DNA from 4 places in the Clostridium intestinale genome. Region 1 is predicted to be linked to each of the others. Evidence: riboswitches for the same ligand, from Rfam matches in the RefSeq annotation. Region 1 holds a riboswitch; each other region holds the start of a gene.
What was found. Region 1 has a riboswitch for lysine ahead of dapA (4-hydroxy-tetrahydrodipicolinate synthase). Riboswitches for the same ligand answer to the same signal wherever they lie in the genome.
Positions count from the first base shown of each region.

Region 2: it holds a riboswitch for lysine, as region 1 does, so the genes downstream of both, lysA (diaminopimelate decarboxylase) here and dapA (4-hydroxy-tetrahydrodipicolinate synthase) in region 1, are expected to answer to the same signal.
Region 3: it holds a riboswitch for lysine, as region 1 does, so the genes downstream of both, ppcA (phosphoenolpyruvate carboxylase) here and dapA (4-hydroxy-tetrahydrodipicolinate synthase) in region 1, are expected to answer to the same signal.
Region 4: it holds a riboswitch for lysine, as region 1 does, so the genes downstream of both, P8F83_RS21815 (transporter substrate-binding domain-containing protein) here and dapA (4-hydroxy-tetrahydrodipicolinate synthase) in region 1, are expected to answer to the same signal.

Region 1 covers NZ_CP121166.1:246,506-250,829, reverse strand. The annotation lists gene P8F83_RS01120 (cold-shock protein) at 1-119, opposite strand, end outside; gene P8F83_RS01115 (CAP domain-containing protein) at 154-885, opposite strand; gene dapA (4-hydroxy-tetrahydrodipicolinate synthase) at 1,030-1,896, opposite strand; lysine riboswitch at 1,995-2,168, opposite strand; gene P8F83_RS01105 (hypothetical protein) at 2,217-2,717, opposite strand; gene P8F83_RS01100 (methyl-accepting chemotaxis protein) at 3,126-4,324, shown strand, end outside.
Region 2 covers NZ_CP121166.1:5,251-9,574, forward strand. The annotation lists gene P8F83_RS00030 (hypothetical protein) at 1-149, opposite strand, end outside; gene P8F83_RS00035 (DUF1576 domain-containing protein) at 133-1,398, opposite strand; gene P8F83_RS00040 (beta/alpha barrel domain-containing protein) at 1,504-2,178, shown strand; lysine riboswitch at 2,252-2,418, shown strand; gene lysA (diaminopimelate decarboxylase) at 2,550-3,842, shown strand; gene P8F83_RS00050 (DUF3006 domain-containing protein) at 3,995-4,216, shown strand; gene lepB (signal peptidase I) at 4,217-4,324, shown strand, end outside.
Region 3 covers NZ_CP121166.1:3,248,791-3,253,114, reverse strand. The annotation lists gene P8F83_RS16735 (ABC1 kinase family protein) at 1-1,383, shown strand, start outside; lysine riboswitch at 1,438-1,613, shown strand; gene ppcA (phosphoenolpyruvate carboxylase) at 1,858-3,474, shown strand; gene P8F83_RS16725 (helix-turn-helix transcriptional regulator) at 3,735-3,932, shown strand; gene P8F83_RS16720 (DUF6442 family protein) at 3,938-4,324, shown strand, end outside.
Region 4 covers NZ_CP121166.1:4,314,138-4,318,461, forward strand. The annotation lists gene P8F83_RS21810 (collagen-like triple helix repeat-containing protein) at 1-1,451, shown strand, start outside; lysine riboswitch at 1,708-1,889, shown strand; gene P8F83_RS21815 (transporter substrate-binding domain-containing protein) at 2,009-2,836, shown strand; gene P8F83_RS21820 (amino acid ABC transporter permease) at 3,022-3,789, shown strand; gene P8F83_RS21825 (amino acid ABC transporter ATP-binding protein) at 3,820-4,324, shown strand, end outside.

The sequences.
Region 1 (4,324 bases):
GTTTTGTAGCCATCTCCTTTAATTGCAGAAAAATGTACAAATACATCTTTTCCACCCTCAATTTCAATAAATCCAAAACCTTTTTCTGAATTAAACCATTTTATTGTTCCTTCTTTCATAGATAAAAAAACCTCCAAAAATTAAGCTTTATAATTAAGCTTTATAAAATATTTGTGTAGCGTAATACTTTCCATTATTATAGTAGACTCCTATACCTATTTCATCATAATTATTAGAAAGTATATTAGCTCTATGTCCTGGTGAGTTCATCCATTGATTAACTGTATATGCACCAGTAGGAGTCATTCCTGTTGACGTATATATATTCTCTCCCATTGCAGAATATCTTAAACCATTATCAGTTAACATTTTTCCTGGATCTCCATAGGTTGGAGATGTATGTGAAAAATAATTTTTGTCATGCATATCCTTGGATTTCATTGCTGCAAGCTTAGATACCTCACTATTTAACTTTAATGGTTGAAGCCCTTGTTTTTGTCTCTCTGCATTAGTGCTGTTTAATATGTCTGTTACAAGATCTCCTGATGCTTGATTTACATCCTTATTAGTGTCCCCAGCAGCTGGAGTTTGCGTATTGTTATTTGTTGATGGTTGTGTTGTACCGGTTCCTGGTGTTGCTGTACCAGTTCCTGGCGTAGTTGTTCCTGTTCCTGGTGCTGTTGTGCCATCTCCTGTCACTCCAGGAGCAGGTAGATTAGAATCTGGTGTTCCAGGTACTTCAGTTGCATTTTCATTAGTTGAATTTTCTATAGTCTCTGGTGTTGTCTCTTCTGTAACATCATTAGGATTATTAGCTTTATTACATCCATATAAAGGCAAACCTAAAAGCATAGCACTCATAATTAAAGAAATTAATTTTTTCATTACTTCACCTCCTACAATTATTGTGAGCTTTTTAAAGTTATTCATAATACTTTTTTACAGGTAATTAAGAGATAATATATTAAGTATGTATTTTTTTAACAAAAAAGCTACAAAACTAATCATCAACTAGTTTTGTAGCCTTTATTAAAATTTAAAAACTTTATCTAATTCTTTTTTAAGTTCATCTGTTATTTCAAGTAGTGGAAGTCTCACTTCTGACGACTCTATTAGACCTAATTTATATAAGCAATATTTTAAAGGTGTTGGGTTTGGTTCCTTAAATAAAAGTGGAACAAAACTATATAATTCTTTCCACGTTTCTAAAGCAGCTAAATGATCATTGTTTTTAATATTATTATATACTTTAACAAACTCTTCTGTTCTCATATGTGAAGAAGCTAATATTCCTCCATCTCCACCTAACGCAAGAGTTGAGAAGAAAGAAGCATCTTCTCCTGTTAATATAGATAAATCTTTAGGTGGCTCTAATAATAAATCTGTACTTTGTTTCATATCCCCACAAGAGTCTTTAATAGCTACTATATTTTTAAGTTCTGCTAACTTGTGAATAGTTTCATTTTCGATATTTCTTCCTGTTCTATATGGTATATTATATAAGATTATATCTAAATAAGTTGCTTCAGATATAGTCCTAAAATGCTCGTATATACCTCTTTGATCTGGTCTCGAATAATATGGAGATACTGATAATATTCCATCAACTTTATATTTTTCAACGACCTTAAGTTTTTCAACTAATTTTTTAGTATTATTTCCACCTAATCCTACATAAACAGGAACTTTTCCATCTACATATTCCATAATTTTTTCAACTATCTCTTCATATTCTCTATCTGATATTACTGGACTTTCACCAGTAGTTCCAAGTGGTATGAATCCATGAATTCCTTTTGTTAAATAGTTGTCCACCATTTTTTTATAAGAATTAAAATCCACCTCATCATTTTTAAATGGCGTGATTAATGGAACAAATACTCCTCTTAATGACATAATATATTACCCTCCTAAAGCATTAAATTAAATTTAAAATAAATAAAGCCTTGGAAAAAATCCAAGGCTTCTTACTCATACAAAAATAAGAATAAAATCCATTGGATAGCTCTCCACAAAAAATTGTGACAATCTTACATATATTTTATGCAAGACCAGCAATATAACCCTTAAAGCGTAGGTTACATACTTCGGCGATGGTTCCTTTCTCATTACTTCTCAGTGCTTACCTCCATAATGATACTATTAAACATCGCGCCTCTATCTCAAAACTATTACTTTTCGTTAATTATACATTCATATCTGCTTTTAATCAAGTATTAATTTAATATATCTTTCAAACTTAAGTCAAGAGATTTTGTAACCTCATCTAATTTTTTAGTTTGTTCTTTTACATTGTTAGCTGTCTCATAACCTTTTCCAACTATTATAGCTGTATCTAATGCATCTAAATATCTGTCATTTATAAGGCTTATTTCACTGCTATGTTCTAATTTTCCGACCTCACTTTTAATTTCTACTAATCTATCTGTATTTTCTTTAACGTTTCTTCCTTCTTTGATATCATTTACAAGATTTATTGATTCTTTAGAGATTGAAGTTATATTTTTAAAATATCCATAGTCCACCTTATATCTATTGATTTCATAGCTTATAGATTTTTTAGTAATTAGTATATTGTATGCGCTAACCCCTAGAGTCAATATAAGTATAACTAATATAATAAATTTTATAATTCCTTTAATAAATTTTACAGCTATATATAATAATATAATTGCAACTACTACTAATATTATATTTTCTAAATTTATTCCTGACATTTCACTCTTCCTTTCATTAACTTCTATTATAACATAAAAAAACTGAGAATAGTTCCCAGTTTTTATTTTAGTGTTTATTTCTTTTGTTTTGAATTTCCGGAACTGGTTCTACAGTGTTCTTTTTAGGTGTTTCAAACCTCTTACTATTCCATGAAGATTGTTGATCCTTTTTAGCCATAATCTCACCTCCATCAAGTATCTAAAATGTAGTTTCTACACTAATACATATTTTATTCAGTTAGTTTTTCACTTAAACTTTATAACTTCATTAAAACTAGATTAAATATCTTAATGAAGCTTGACATAAAGATATTTATTTAATTATACTGTTGATATAATTTGGATTTATTACCAGTTTTACTTTATATAAAAAATGGAAATATTCACAATATAAATTAAGGAGAAAAAATGAGAGATAAGCATAAAATATCTAATAAAAAAGATAAATTTAAAAGATCTAAAAACAGTACAAGCCACCTTATTGAAACTAAAGAAAATAAATTTTACAACTCTTTAGAAATCCTTAGCATAAAAACCATTTTAAGAAGTATCTCAACAATTGCTGTAATTTTTATACTTATTATAGGATTTATAGGATACACTAATATTCAAAAAATTAATAAATATCAAAATGAAATATATAACAACAATCTAATTCCTATTACCTCCATACAAAATATTGAAAGTTCCATTTTAAAAGCTAAGATAGCATCAAAAGAAATCTTAAGCAATTATACTATTGTTAGAGAATCGGAAATTTATACTCTTCAATCCAATATAACTAAAAATATGGATACTTTCTCAAAAAATATTAAAATGGATGAAACAGAAAATAAATTATATGTAGGCTTAACTCAATCAATAGATAGTTATTTTTTATCAATCAATAATTCAATTAATAAATTAAAAAACTCTAAAGAATTAAATCAAGATGAAATTACTCAAATTACATCAGCCGAAGATAACATACTTGAAAATATTAAAAACCTTAAAAACTATGAAATTAATTCAGCTGACGAACTTAACAAAAACGGAGAAAGTACATATAAAACAACTTCAAACGCTTATTTAATTTTACTTGTAATAATTGTAATCATTGGATATTTAACAACAGTAGTTTTTAGAAAACTAGTACAACATATGTCTAAAAATATATATGAAAAAGTAAAGATTTTATCTAGTGGAGATTTTACAGTTCAATTTGATACACACTCTAATAATGAGTTTGGGTTAATTAGTAGAGAACTTCACAAATCAATAGAAGAAATATCTCAAATGTTAAATAAAATAAAAGCTATCTCAAGTGAGGTTTTTGACCAAAGCAGTTCTCTATCAGCTATCTCTGAAGAAATGAACTCTTCAGCAGAACAGGTTTCTTCAGCAATAGAAGGGGTTGCAGATGGTGCAACTAATCAATCTCAGGAGCTTATGAATACCTCAGAACTTTTAAATAATTTTTCAAACAATATGAATTCTATTTTAACTTCTATTCATAATGTAGATGAAAAGGCCTCTGTAATAAACAAAGAGATTTCACTCAGTAACGAAGATCTAAGTATTTTACTTAATTCAATTCATAAAATTACTTTTGAATTTAATGAGGTTTC
Region 2 (4,324 bases), 240 kb from region 1:
GAGGTAAAGGTATCTGTTTTGCCGCTGATTTTTATTTTTATGCTGTTTTCATTGCAGGTCTCAATATCTAAAGAAGTGGCTCCTAATTTATAAAAATAAGCAGTTAGCTCACTTAACATTTTTATACTTTTATCAATAGTGTTTTTCATTTACATTCTCCTTTTTAAATGCATGTATAAGAGGAAGCATAATTACACAAACAAAACCTCCTGACAGGCCATTGTTATATAAATTTAATCCTCCGTGGACATAGCCTATATTAGTAACTAAAAATACGTGTAAAAATCCAGCTATTACTCCATATATGAAACCAAAGTTACCGGCTATTGGAGCTAAACAAGTAGAAAATAGTATAGAAATCAACATTTGAGGTGAGTTCACATCAAGTATATTAATATAAGCTGATAGGGTTGCACCTAAAATAACGGGTAATGTGTTTTTGGGATGTTTACCAAAAGCTGAAAATCCTATTATTGTAAAAATTGCACCCATCAAAGGGCCATTTAACTCTCCTCCTAGTATAAATACTATAATTAAAGATAGCAACCCCATGATACCCATATTTGCATATACACGATTTCCATACATTAAATAATAATCACTTACGAGTCTTCCAGAAGATTTATTTATTAACCTTAGAGAGTTTACTATATTATATTTATTATTACCTGTTAATGATATTAGTAGTAATGATATGCATATAATTATCACAATTATAGATAAAAATTTGTGGCTATCATGAAATAAAATCAGGTTGCTTTCAAAGTCTATTCCCAAAGATCTATAAATTGACATTATAAACATTGCCAAAATGCCTCCTGAGAACCCTAAATTATATAGATTAAATCCTTGGTGAAGTCTTAAACAATAGGATGAAATAGGAGGCAAAATAAATCCAATACATATTCCTAATAAAAATCCAAGTACATAACCTTCAACAAAAGAAAATTGACTAGTGAAACTCAGTTGAGTTACAGTAGGTGATAATGTTGTACCAAGTAAAGCTATTAATATATAATTAAGAAAAGGTTCTTTTTTGTATTTAGAGAATAGCCAAACCCCTATAATAATTGGCCATATATTTATTATGTTTTTTCCAAAAAACGAAAATCCAGTAGTTAACCATAAAGACATTATAGTAGAACCATTTGGCTTTACTCCAATGCGTATTAAAAGAGCTATCATTGATAAACCAGTCAACCCAACATTTATGAAGGTAGCTCCAATTCCACCTATAGCGAAATAGTCGGTCAGAAGGATATCTGGAGTAGTTAGAATATTTTTTAATCCTAAATAAAGTATATTAAGTTCTGTAGAAATCAGTGGGATTATGATCATCAATCCATAAAGAAGAAAATAATAAAGATAATTTTTTATTAATTTTTTTGTTGCGGTCATATATACCCCCTTAAAATAAAATTTATAAAATTGAAGTTAAAACCATTTATTAGTATATTTATAAGTATTATAATATATTTATAATACTTTGTGGAGGGAAAACATATGTCGATAAAAGAATCTAAATTTGTACCAGAAATAAAAGGCATACTAAGAAACCATGTAATTGAAGTACCTACTATTATAAGAAATTGTAGTGGAATAAAGATATTTGGTAAAAGAATTAAGTCGTTACTATTTACAACTGATGTTGCTATAATAAGAAACACCAATGCAGATGCAATTATAGCTGTATATCCCTTCACTCCTCAACCATTAATAACTCAAGCATTAGTTATGGCAGCAGATGTGCCTGTTTTTTGTGGTGTAGGTGGGGGAATAACTCAAGGGAAAAGAGTAGTAAACTTAGCTCTTGATGCAGAGTTTAAAGGTGCTATGGGTGTTGTTGTCAATGCTCCAACATCAAATGAAATAATTAAAAAAATTAGAAATACTATTGATATACCTGTTATAGTTACTATGGTTTCTGAAAATGAAAACATAGAGGAAAGAATAGAGTCAGGAGCCACTATACTAAATGTATCAGGTGGTAAAGACACTGCAGCTATAGTAAAGAGAATAAAGGACCAATATCCTGAATTTCCAGTTATAGCAACAGGAGGACCTACAGAAGAAAGTATCAGAGAAACAATACTAGCTGGTGCCAATGCTATAACTTATACACCTCCATTAGGTGGAGATATTATGAGTGACTTAATGGATAAGTACAGAAATTCATAAAAAAGTGTTGACAAATATATTTAATATGATATCATTGTATCAATAAGTTGAATAGTATATATAGAATATATATACCTAGGGTAGAGGTGCTGTTAGTTAATAGTATTTAGATTGAGCCGGCAAGCTAAGATGTCTAGAGAAAGGAACAACAGCCGAAGAGGTAATACCGGCAGGATTTATCTCTGGTCATGTACATAATATGTGCCTGACTGTCACGTTATGTGGAGAGCTACAAGGTAGGCTGATTGTAATATTATCAATGGTGATTCATTTATAGTTGCCTTTTACAAGAACCTATATTGAGACTCTATCCGTCACAGATTTTTCTGTGACTTTTGTTTTTGGGGTAAATAAATAAGGGGGAATTAAAAATGAAATTATTTGGTAGCATGAAAGTAGAAAACAATCATTTGACAATCGGAGGAATAAATACAAGCACATTAGCAGCAAAATATGGAACTCCTTTATATATAATGGATGAGGAGCTTATACGCTCAAATTGTAGAGATTATTATAATGAGTTTCAATGCGAAGCTAGGGGCAATAGAGTAGCTTACGCAGGAAAAGCATTTTTAACTTTAGATATGTGTAGATTAGTTATGGAGGAAAACTTATATCTTGATGTTGTATCTGGTGGAGAACTGTTTACTGCAAAGAGAGCAGGGTTTCCTTTAGAAAAAATATATTTTCATGGAAATAATAAAACTATAGATGAAATTAATTTAGGTGTAAGTTATGGGGTTGGAAGATTTGTTGTAGATAATCTTTATGAAATGGAACAAGTAGATAGAATAGCTAAAGAAAATAATAAGGTACAAAAAATATATCTAAGAATAACTCCTGGAATAGAAGCACATACTCATGAATATATAAAAACAGGTCAAATCGATTCTAAATTTGGTTTTGCACCAGTTGGAAATATAATCATGGATGCAGTAAGAAAAGCTATAGATCTACAAAATGTTGAACTTTGTGGAGTACATTGCCATATTGGATCACAAATTTTCGATATTGAACCTTATGAGGATGCAGCTGAAATAATGTTAAATCTAATATATAAAATCAAACAAGAAACAGGATATGTTGTGCCAGAGTTAGATTTAGGCGGCGGTTTTGGTATATTCTATACTGATGGAGATAGTCCTAAAGAAACTGGTGATTATTGCAAAGCTATATTAGATAAAGTAGATAAGGTATGTGAAGACTTAAATATAGATAGACCTATAATTACTATAGAACCAGGAAGATCCATAGTAGGTAATGCTGGAACTACTATTTATACTGTTGGTTCCATAAAAGAGATTCCTGGAATTAGAAAGTATGTATCTGTTGATGGTGGGATGACAGATAATATAAGACCATCATTATATAGAGCTGAGTATGAATGTTTAGTGGCTAACAATGTAATAAGTGATTATAGAGAAAGAGTAGCTATTGCAGGTAAATGCTGTGAATCAGGAGATATACTTTTAAATTCTATTGAAATGCAGAAAGTTAATAGTGGAGATATACTAGCAATATTGTCAACTGGAGCATACGGATATTCAATGTCAAATAACTATAATAAGACTCCAAGAGCTGCAGTAGTTATGGTTCAAAATAACACTGAAAAATTGATTTGTAAAAGAGAAACCTATGAAGATTTAATTAGAAATGAAATATAATTAATAGAAGACGACTTAGTCGTCTTTTAATTTTCAAAAAATTTATAAAACTATATAGCTTTTTCTGTTTATAAGAGGTAAAATAAAACTCATACATTAAAACTTTTTAAAATATGATATAATTAAAGAGAACCTTTTAAGGAGGAGGAAAAATGTCATCAATCTATATAGTTGATAGGATTGAAGGTAGATATGCTGTATGCGAAACTGAAAAAAAAGAGATGGTTGATATAGAATTGACAAATATCTTTGGTATTGTTAAAGAAGGTAAGGTTATATTAAAAAGAGAAGATGGATATTATGTAGATGAAGAGGCTACAATTAAGAGAAAAGATGAGATTAAAAAACTAATGGAAGGTATGTGGGAGGAGTAAATGCAAGAGAATATTAACGAAGACAATGTTAGTGAAGTCAAAGATGTTGAAGAAAATATTAAAGAAGAAGAGACAAAAAAGGTATCTGGGATGAAAGGATTTTTATTT
Region 3 (4,324 bases), 1.7 Mb from region 1:
AAGCTTCAAAATGATGTGGTTAAGGTTCCTATAGAGGATATTAAAAGAACTTTTCAAGAGGAACTAGGAAGAGATATAAATGAATGTTTTTTAGAATTTAATGAAGAACCTATAGCTTCTGCATCTGTTTCTCAAGTTCATGAAGGAGTTTTAAAAAGCGGAGTAAAGGTTGTAATAAAAGTTCAAAGACCAAACATAAAAGAACTTATGAGCCAAGACATGAGGATTTTAATGAGGCTTGCTAGAATGGCAAAAGGAAAGTTTAAAGAAACTTTAATTGATCCAATGGAAGCTTTAAAAGAAATACAGAACATTACAGAAAAAGAATTAGATTTTAGGATAGAAAAAGACAATTTAAAGAGATTTGAGAGAAATAATAGAGATGTAGTACCACTTCATGTTCCAGAAGTTTATGATGAATATTCAACTGCTAGAATTTTAATTATGGAGAAAATAGAAGGGTATAAGATAACAGATAAATATAGCTTAATTCAAGATAACTATGAACTAGAAGACATATCTAAAAAATTGGTATCTATATATTTTAAGCATATTTTTAAGGATGGTTTTTTCCACGGGGATCCTCATCCAGGTAATATTCTAGTATCTGACAACAAAATTTGCTTTATAGATTTTGGGATAATGGGAGAAATAAGCCCTTACCTAAGAGAATGGTTTAATAAGGTAATAATAGCTTTAGCTAAAAAAGATATAAATAAGCTAGTTGACTTCATATTAGCAATAGGAATAAAAAATGGAACTATAAATAAAAGTAACTTGTATGAAGATATAGAAGGGTTTTTAGATGTTTATTTAGGTACTTCATTAAAAAATATAAAAATATCTAGGATGCTTCAAGAAATAATGGCTATATCATCTAAAAACAATATTTTAATGCCAACAGACTTAGTAATATTAGCTAAAAGCATGGTAATATTTGAAGGGGTGATTGCAGAGTTATCTCCTGATTTAGACATATTAACTATGGTTATAGCTATAATGGGAAATGATAGTAAATTATTTTTCTTAAATGATTTAAGCAAAGAAGACATAGCATTAAAACTTTATAAATTCATTGAAAGTTCTATGGAGCTTCCTGAAAAAGCTGTTAGTTTTATGGATAGCGTAAAAGGCGGAAGGGCAAAAATTAACCTACAGATAAATGAGTTAGATAAATCAATGGATAGATTCAGTAAAATGGTGAATAGAATGGTGTTTTCCATGATAATCTCAGCTATGATAGTAGGTTCATCACTAATAATAGATTATAATGGTGCTCCGCAATTTCATGGGGTCTCAGTAATAGGTTTATTTGGATTTTTTATAGCTGCTATATTAGGAGTTTGGCTTGTTATAAGCATAATAAGATCTGGAAATATCTAAAATAATTCTTGATAAAAATTTTGCTACAATGTATAATTCAATAAAAGTGAATATTTTAGAGATAGAGGCGCAAGGTTTAAAAGTATCTTCATGGAGCTAAGCACAGAGAAGTGAAGAGAAAGGAAACATTGCCGAAGTGTGTAGTTAATGCTTTAAGACTATACAACTGGTCTTATATAGAATATATATAAGATTGTCACAAATAATGTTTGTGGAGAGCTATTCAATGGAAACTGTTATTGATATTTATTCAGTACATACAGAGCCTTGGATTACTCCAAGGCTCTTTTTTCTTTAGAGTATTGGGGAACACTTTTAGATAATAACAGCCTTAATTAATAAACATAAAAGAAAAGATGTGCAAGTGAAAAATAAAAAACTTGCATTTGTAAATAGAAATATATTTACATTACAACATTTTATGTTAGAATTGAAATTAGGCGGTAAATAAAAATTCATTTGGGGGTATATTTAATGTATAAAATTCCTAGTTCTATGATGACGCAACATCCAGACAACGTAGATACTTATGTATCTATACAACAAGAACCACAAGAAGCAATTGACGGTCTTACATTTCAGGAGAAAGGTGGACTCGGAATAAATGAGATAATGATTGACTTTGAAGGTAAGTTAACACCATATCATCAAACTTCTCAGGTGGCTTTAGGATTAATCTCCAATGGTATAATTCCAGGAAAGGATGTAGCTATAACGCCAAGAATTCCTAATGCGAATAAGGAATCAGTATTTAGACAATTAATGAGTATAATGTCAATAGTAGAAACCAATGTTCAAGCTTATCAAAACACAGGTGTGCAGGCTATAAAAGAGGTTGTAGTACCTATGGTTGAGACTGGAGCAGAAGTTTGTCAATTTCAAGATAGAGTAAACTCTGTTATTGAACTTGGAAACAAAAACTATGATGTTAAATTCGATTTAAATAGTATAAGAATAATTCCACTAGTAGAAGGGGTTCCTTCATTAGTAAATATAGATACAATATTTGATGAGTTTTATCATACCTCAGAAGATAAAGGAGATAAGCTTGAATCTTTAAGATTTATGCTAGCACGTTCAGATTCTGCTATGTCTTATGGATTAATATCAGGAGTATTATCTGTAATACTTGCAATAGATACAGCTTATAAGTGGGGAAAAGACCATGGAGTAGAAGTATATCCAATCCTAGGTTGCGGCTCACTTCCATTTAGAGGACATTTCACTAATGATAATGTTGAAAGCATGATTAAAACTTACTCAGGTATTAAGACTTTTACACTACAATCAGCTTTAAGATATGACCATGGAAGAGATAAAGCAAAAGAAGTAGTAAATAAATTAAATGATAATATAGATAAATCAGTTCATAGAAACTTTAATCAAGAAGATATAGAACTTATGAAAGAATTCATAGGAATATTTTCAAAATATTATCTTCAAACCTTCTTAAAAATAATAAACACAGTAAGCTTTGTATCAGACTTTATCCCTAAAAACAGAGATAGACTTACTAAGAGTAAAACTGGTTTAGATTATACAAGGGATCTTCCAGAAATAGATAAAATAGCAAACTGGGTTAAAGATGAGAAATTAAAAAATGAATTATTATCAATAGACCTAAACGTAGAATATTCAGTGCCAAGAGCTATTTCTTACACTGGAGCTATGTATACCCTAGGAATACCACCAGAATTCGTAGGAATGGGTAGAGGTCTTAGAGAAATAAAAGAAAAGTATGGACAAGAAGGGATAGATAAACTAAAAGAATTCTATCCTCAAATAAAAAAAGACTTTAGATTTGCAGCTTTATTTGCTAATCCTAAAGTTTCAAAAAGAATAATAGATGAATCTGCAAGATTAGAATATGCAGAGGATTTAGAATTAGTAAATGAAATATTAGACTTAGGTATTGATTTTGAATACCTAAATGATAATGAATTCTACCATACATTACTTAAAACAACACGTCCAATCATAATGCACCTAATAGGTTCAGAAGAAGATTTATTAGAAAATAAAACAGAAGAACTTAAGATTCTAAATGAGTGGATTATAAGAATGGGTAAATTAAGAGGAAGTATGGGTTAATAAGATATTTAGATTATAGTTGTATTTTGTATGTAAATAAATGCAACTAGATTAAAAAACTAATAAACATTGTTAAGTATATTAAGAGAAACACCTCTTATTAATTGAGTTAATAAGAGGTGTTTCTCTATTTATATGGTTATTTTATTTTTTAAGTAAATATAGAATTTTACAAAATGGAAAGTAAGCTTGATATTGATGAAAGAGAGTGTTAGTATTTAGATATGGAAAGTAAACTTAACATTAAGAGGAGTGGTAGGGTGAAAAATCGTTTAGAGGAAATACGAAAAAAGCGGGGGATAAAGCAAGAGGATTTGGCTACTATACTCGAAGTATCAAGACAAACTATTGGTTCCTTAGAGAATGGCAGATATAATCCTTCGATTATATTAGCTTTTAAGATTGCTAAGTACTTTAATATGAGTATAGAAGAAATTTTTATTTATGAGGAGGAATAAGTAAAATGAAAAAAGAAGCGAAGTATTATTATTTATCAGTATTTGGATTTATATTATTGGGTTTAGGGTTATATTTAAGTAAAACAATTATTGAAGCAGAGGGAATTATGAGAGCATTACCATATGTATGCATAGGATTAGGCTGTGGAATATTAGGTCATGGTATAGGCGAGATTATAAGTTATAAGGCATTAAAAAATTCCCCTGATATTAGAAAACAAATAAACATTGAAAAATTAGATGAACGAAATATTTTAATTACAAGTCGTGCAAAAGCAAAAGCATATGACATGATGGTATTTATATTTGGAGCTTTAATGCTTACTTTTGCTTTGATGAGAATTGATATGATAGCTATTCTTCTTTTAGTTTTTGCATATTTGTTTATTATT
Region 4 (4,324 bases), 620 kb from region 1:
TAGTAGAAGATGATATTGTTAGTCCAACAGGTGGTACTGGAATAACCGGATCAACTGGAGTAACAGGAGTAACAGGAACAACTGGAATAACTGGAGCGACTGGAGTAACAGGAGTAATTGGGGTAACAGGAGTAACAGGAACAACAGGAGCGACTGGAGTAACAGGAGTAACAGGAGTAACAGGCGTAACAGGAGTAACGGGAACAACTGGAGTAACAGGAATAACCGGAGCAACTGGAGTAACCGGAGCAACAGGAATAACCGGAGCAACAGGAGTAACAGGAGCGACAGGTGAAACAGGAACAACAGGAGTAACTGGAGCAACTGGAGTAACAGGAGTAACAGGAGTAACAGGAGCAACTGGAGAAACTGGAGTAACAGGAACAACTGGAGTAACTGGAGCAACAGGAGTAACCGGAATAACAGGAGCAACCGGAGAACCAGGAGGAGTAACAGGTGAAACTGGAGCAACAGGAGCAACAGGTCCAACTGGTACTATAGGTGAAACAGGAGTAACTGGAGCAACAGGACCGACTGGAGCTATAGGTGAAACAGGACCTGCTGGAGGAGCAACAGGGGGCACAGGAGCAACTGGGGCAACGGGATCAACCGGAGCAACAGGAGCAACAGGAGCAACAGGAGCAACCGGAGCAACCGGAGCAACCGGAGCAACCGGAGCAACCGGAGCAACTGGATCAACTGGGGCAACTGGATCAACTGGGGCAACCGGAGCAACAGGAACTGTTCAACCAAATCCTTTTGATGTATATGTTCAAGCTGGTGCGGTTGGTGGAGATGGAACTCAGGCAAGCCCATTTGGAACTATTCAACAAGGTGTTACAGCAGTATCACCTACAGGTGTAGTTCATGTTCTTGGAGGAACTTATTCAGTTACTTCAACAATTACAGTTAATAAATCAGGAGTAACATTGCAAGGATATCCTAATACAATAGTTTTATTACAAGCAGCTGTAATTCCTTTCCTTGTTACTGGAAGTGGAGTTACAATAGATGGATTTACTATTACAAGTGATTTGGCGTATGCAGTTGAGTTTATACAATTTGCAGGAACTAATCACAAGCTAACAAATAACTATATATATGGACCACCTCAGGCAGGACCATCTACAGGGTGGGTAGTAAATCGTGGATTTTTAACTCAGGGAAATGTAGTTAACCTGATAGTTCAAAATAATATATTCTACTTTATGAGACAACCAGCATATTTAAATCCAAATTCTACAGGATATATTGTAGATAATGTGACTTATAATACTAGAGGATTTGTTGTAGACAGAGCAATATTTGTTTTCTCAGGAAACTCATGGGGAATTCCACAGAATGCCGTTGATATTGCATTGCTAGTTGGGACTCCTACTGGTGCACCATATGATCCTACTTCAGCATTATCAACCTATAACAGTTCTGCTGTAATAAGTGATCAGAGATAAAGAAATAAATATAAAAATATTTTAATTTATAAATTTACCCTACTAATTAATGGCATTGATTAGTAGGGTTATATATTTATAAGAATAAAAAAATCATTTAGAGATAAAATTTATATTTTTTCAGCTACACTTTTCTTATAATGTAAAATCGTTTTAGAATTTCCACTAAAAAATTAAAAAAAATATAACACTTTTGTTGACATATATAATATATTATTGTACATTTATAATGTAATTTAATAAACCTCACTTTTAATGGTGGGGTAGAGGCGCGGTATTTATTAGTCTTTAGAAGAGTTTGAGAAGCAATGATGCTATAGAGAAGGAAATATCGCCGAAGTAAATAATAATCTCATTATTATTTGCTGGGTCTGTAGTTAAGAGCTGCAGGACTGTCTCAATAAGCCACCCAGTTTATTGAGTTGTGCTATCTCATTTAGGGAAAAGTGGAGGGAAACTAGTAGCAACTATGTTTATTGCGATCTGAGTTCAGCTCAGATCTTTTTTTATAACTTAAAAAGATAATATAAGCTAAAAATATGAGGGGGAACAAAAAAATGAAAAAATTATCATTAATAGTATCAGCTGTTTTATCAGCAACACTTTTATTTACAGGATGTGGCTCAAAAGCTTCTGATACATCAAAAACTGAAGATACTTTTAAAGTTGGAATGGAAGCTGGGTATGCTCCTTTTAACTGGACTCAAAAAGACGATTCTAACGGGGGAGTTAAAATTGATGGGGCTGCAGAATATGCAGGAGGCTATGATGTAGAAATAGCTAAAAAAATTGCTGACGATTTAGGTAAAAAGCTAGTTATAGTTAAAACAGAATGGGATGGATTAATACCAGCATTAGAATCTGGAAAGATAGATGCAGTTATAGCAGGTATGTCCCCAACAGCAGAACGTAAAGAAACAATAGACTTTTCAGATAATTATTATAAATCAGAGTTAGTTATGGTAGTTAAGAAAGGTGGAAAATATAATGGAGCTACTTCATTAAAAGATTTTAGTGGAGCTAAAGTAACTGCACAATTAAATACTTTTCACTATTCTGTTATAGATCAAATAGCTGGAGTTCAAAAACAAACAGCTATGGATAATTTCTCTGCTATGAGAGTTGCCCTTGAGTCAGGTGTAATTGATGCATATGTTTCAGAACGTCCAGAAGGAATTAGTGCTGAATCTAATAGCAATAATTTCAAGATGATAGAACTTAAAGATGGATTTAAGGCATCTGAAGAAGATGTTGCAATAGCAGTAGGCGTGAAAAAAGGCAGTGATTTAACAGCTAAGATCAATTCTACATTATCAAAAATTTCTGAATCAGATCGTAAGACTATAATGGATAATGCTATAAAAAATCAACCTGCTGCTGAATAATAGCAAGGTATATATAAAGCCGAGTGTATTTAAGTAACATTCGGTTTTGTCAAGTGAAACTTGATTCAGATGGGGTTTTATCCCCAGCTGAATTTTAGTTGAACCTATCTAGAGTCGTGCCAATGTTATCTCCAACCAGAGGTATTACAGTGGCTAGACGTCAGATAAATTAAAGGAGTGAAAAAATGACTTTTGAGGATATTGTAAAAATCTTTTCAAATAACTGGCCTATGTTTTTACGTGGAGCTGGTATGACTTTATTAATTTCTATTATTGGTACAATCTTAGGATCTATTATAGGGTTGTTAGTGGGAATGGTTAGAACTATTCCTGTACCTGAAAGAGGTATAAAGAAGGCAGTTCTAAAAGTTGTTAATGCTATCTTATCTATTTACATAGAAGTATTCCGTGGAACCCCTATGATAGTACAAGCGATGGTAATTTATTATGGATCAGCTTTAGCTTTTGGGATAGATATGAACAGAATATATGCAGGTATATTTATAGTATCTATAAATACAGGAGCGTACATGTCAGAAATTGTCCGCGGAGGAATAGTTTCTATTGACAAAGGACAGTTTGAAGCAGCACATGCTATAGGTATGAGTCATGTTCAAACTATGATTAATGTAGTATTACCACAGGTTATTAGAAATATATTACCAGCTACAGGTAATGAGTTTGTTATAAATATAAAGGATACATCTGTTCTTAGTGTAATATCTGTAACTGAGTTATTTTTCCAAGCAAAATCTGTAGCAGGAATTAATTATAAGTTTTTTGCAACGTTTTTTATTGCTAGTGTTATGTATTTTATAATGACTTTTGCAGTAACAAGAATACTAAGATTTATCGAGAGAAAAATAGATGGTCCGGACAACTATATTATGTATGCAAACCAAATGCAAGTTGAAACACCAGAAGATATGTTACGCAGAAACCAAAATAATTAGGTTAAGGATTTAAGGACAAAGGAGATAAGTATGGAAAAAATAATTGATATTAAACATTTAAATAAATCCTTTGGAACTCATGAAGTTTTAAAAGATATTGATTTTTCAGTAAATAAAGGAGAAGTTGTTTGTATCATAGGATCATCGGGTTCAGGTAAGTCTACTCTTCTTCGCTGCGTTAACCTTTTGGAGAAACCAAGTGGTGGTGAGATAATATATAAAGGAAAAGATATTTTACATGATGAACATGATACACGTGCATATCGTACAAAGCTAGGCATGGTATTTCAACAGTTTAATCTATTTAACAATCATGATGTTCTAAGTAACTGTACTGTAGGACAAATGAAGGTTTTAAAAAGAAGTAAAGAAGAGGCTGAGAAAGTAGCCATGAAATATTTACAAGTTGTAGGTATGGAGCGTTTTATAAATGCAAAACCAAGACAATTATCTGGTGGACAAAAACAGAGAGTTGCTATTGCTAGAGCTCTTTCTATGGAACCAGATGTTATTCTTTTTGATGAACCAACATCAG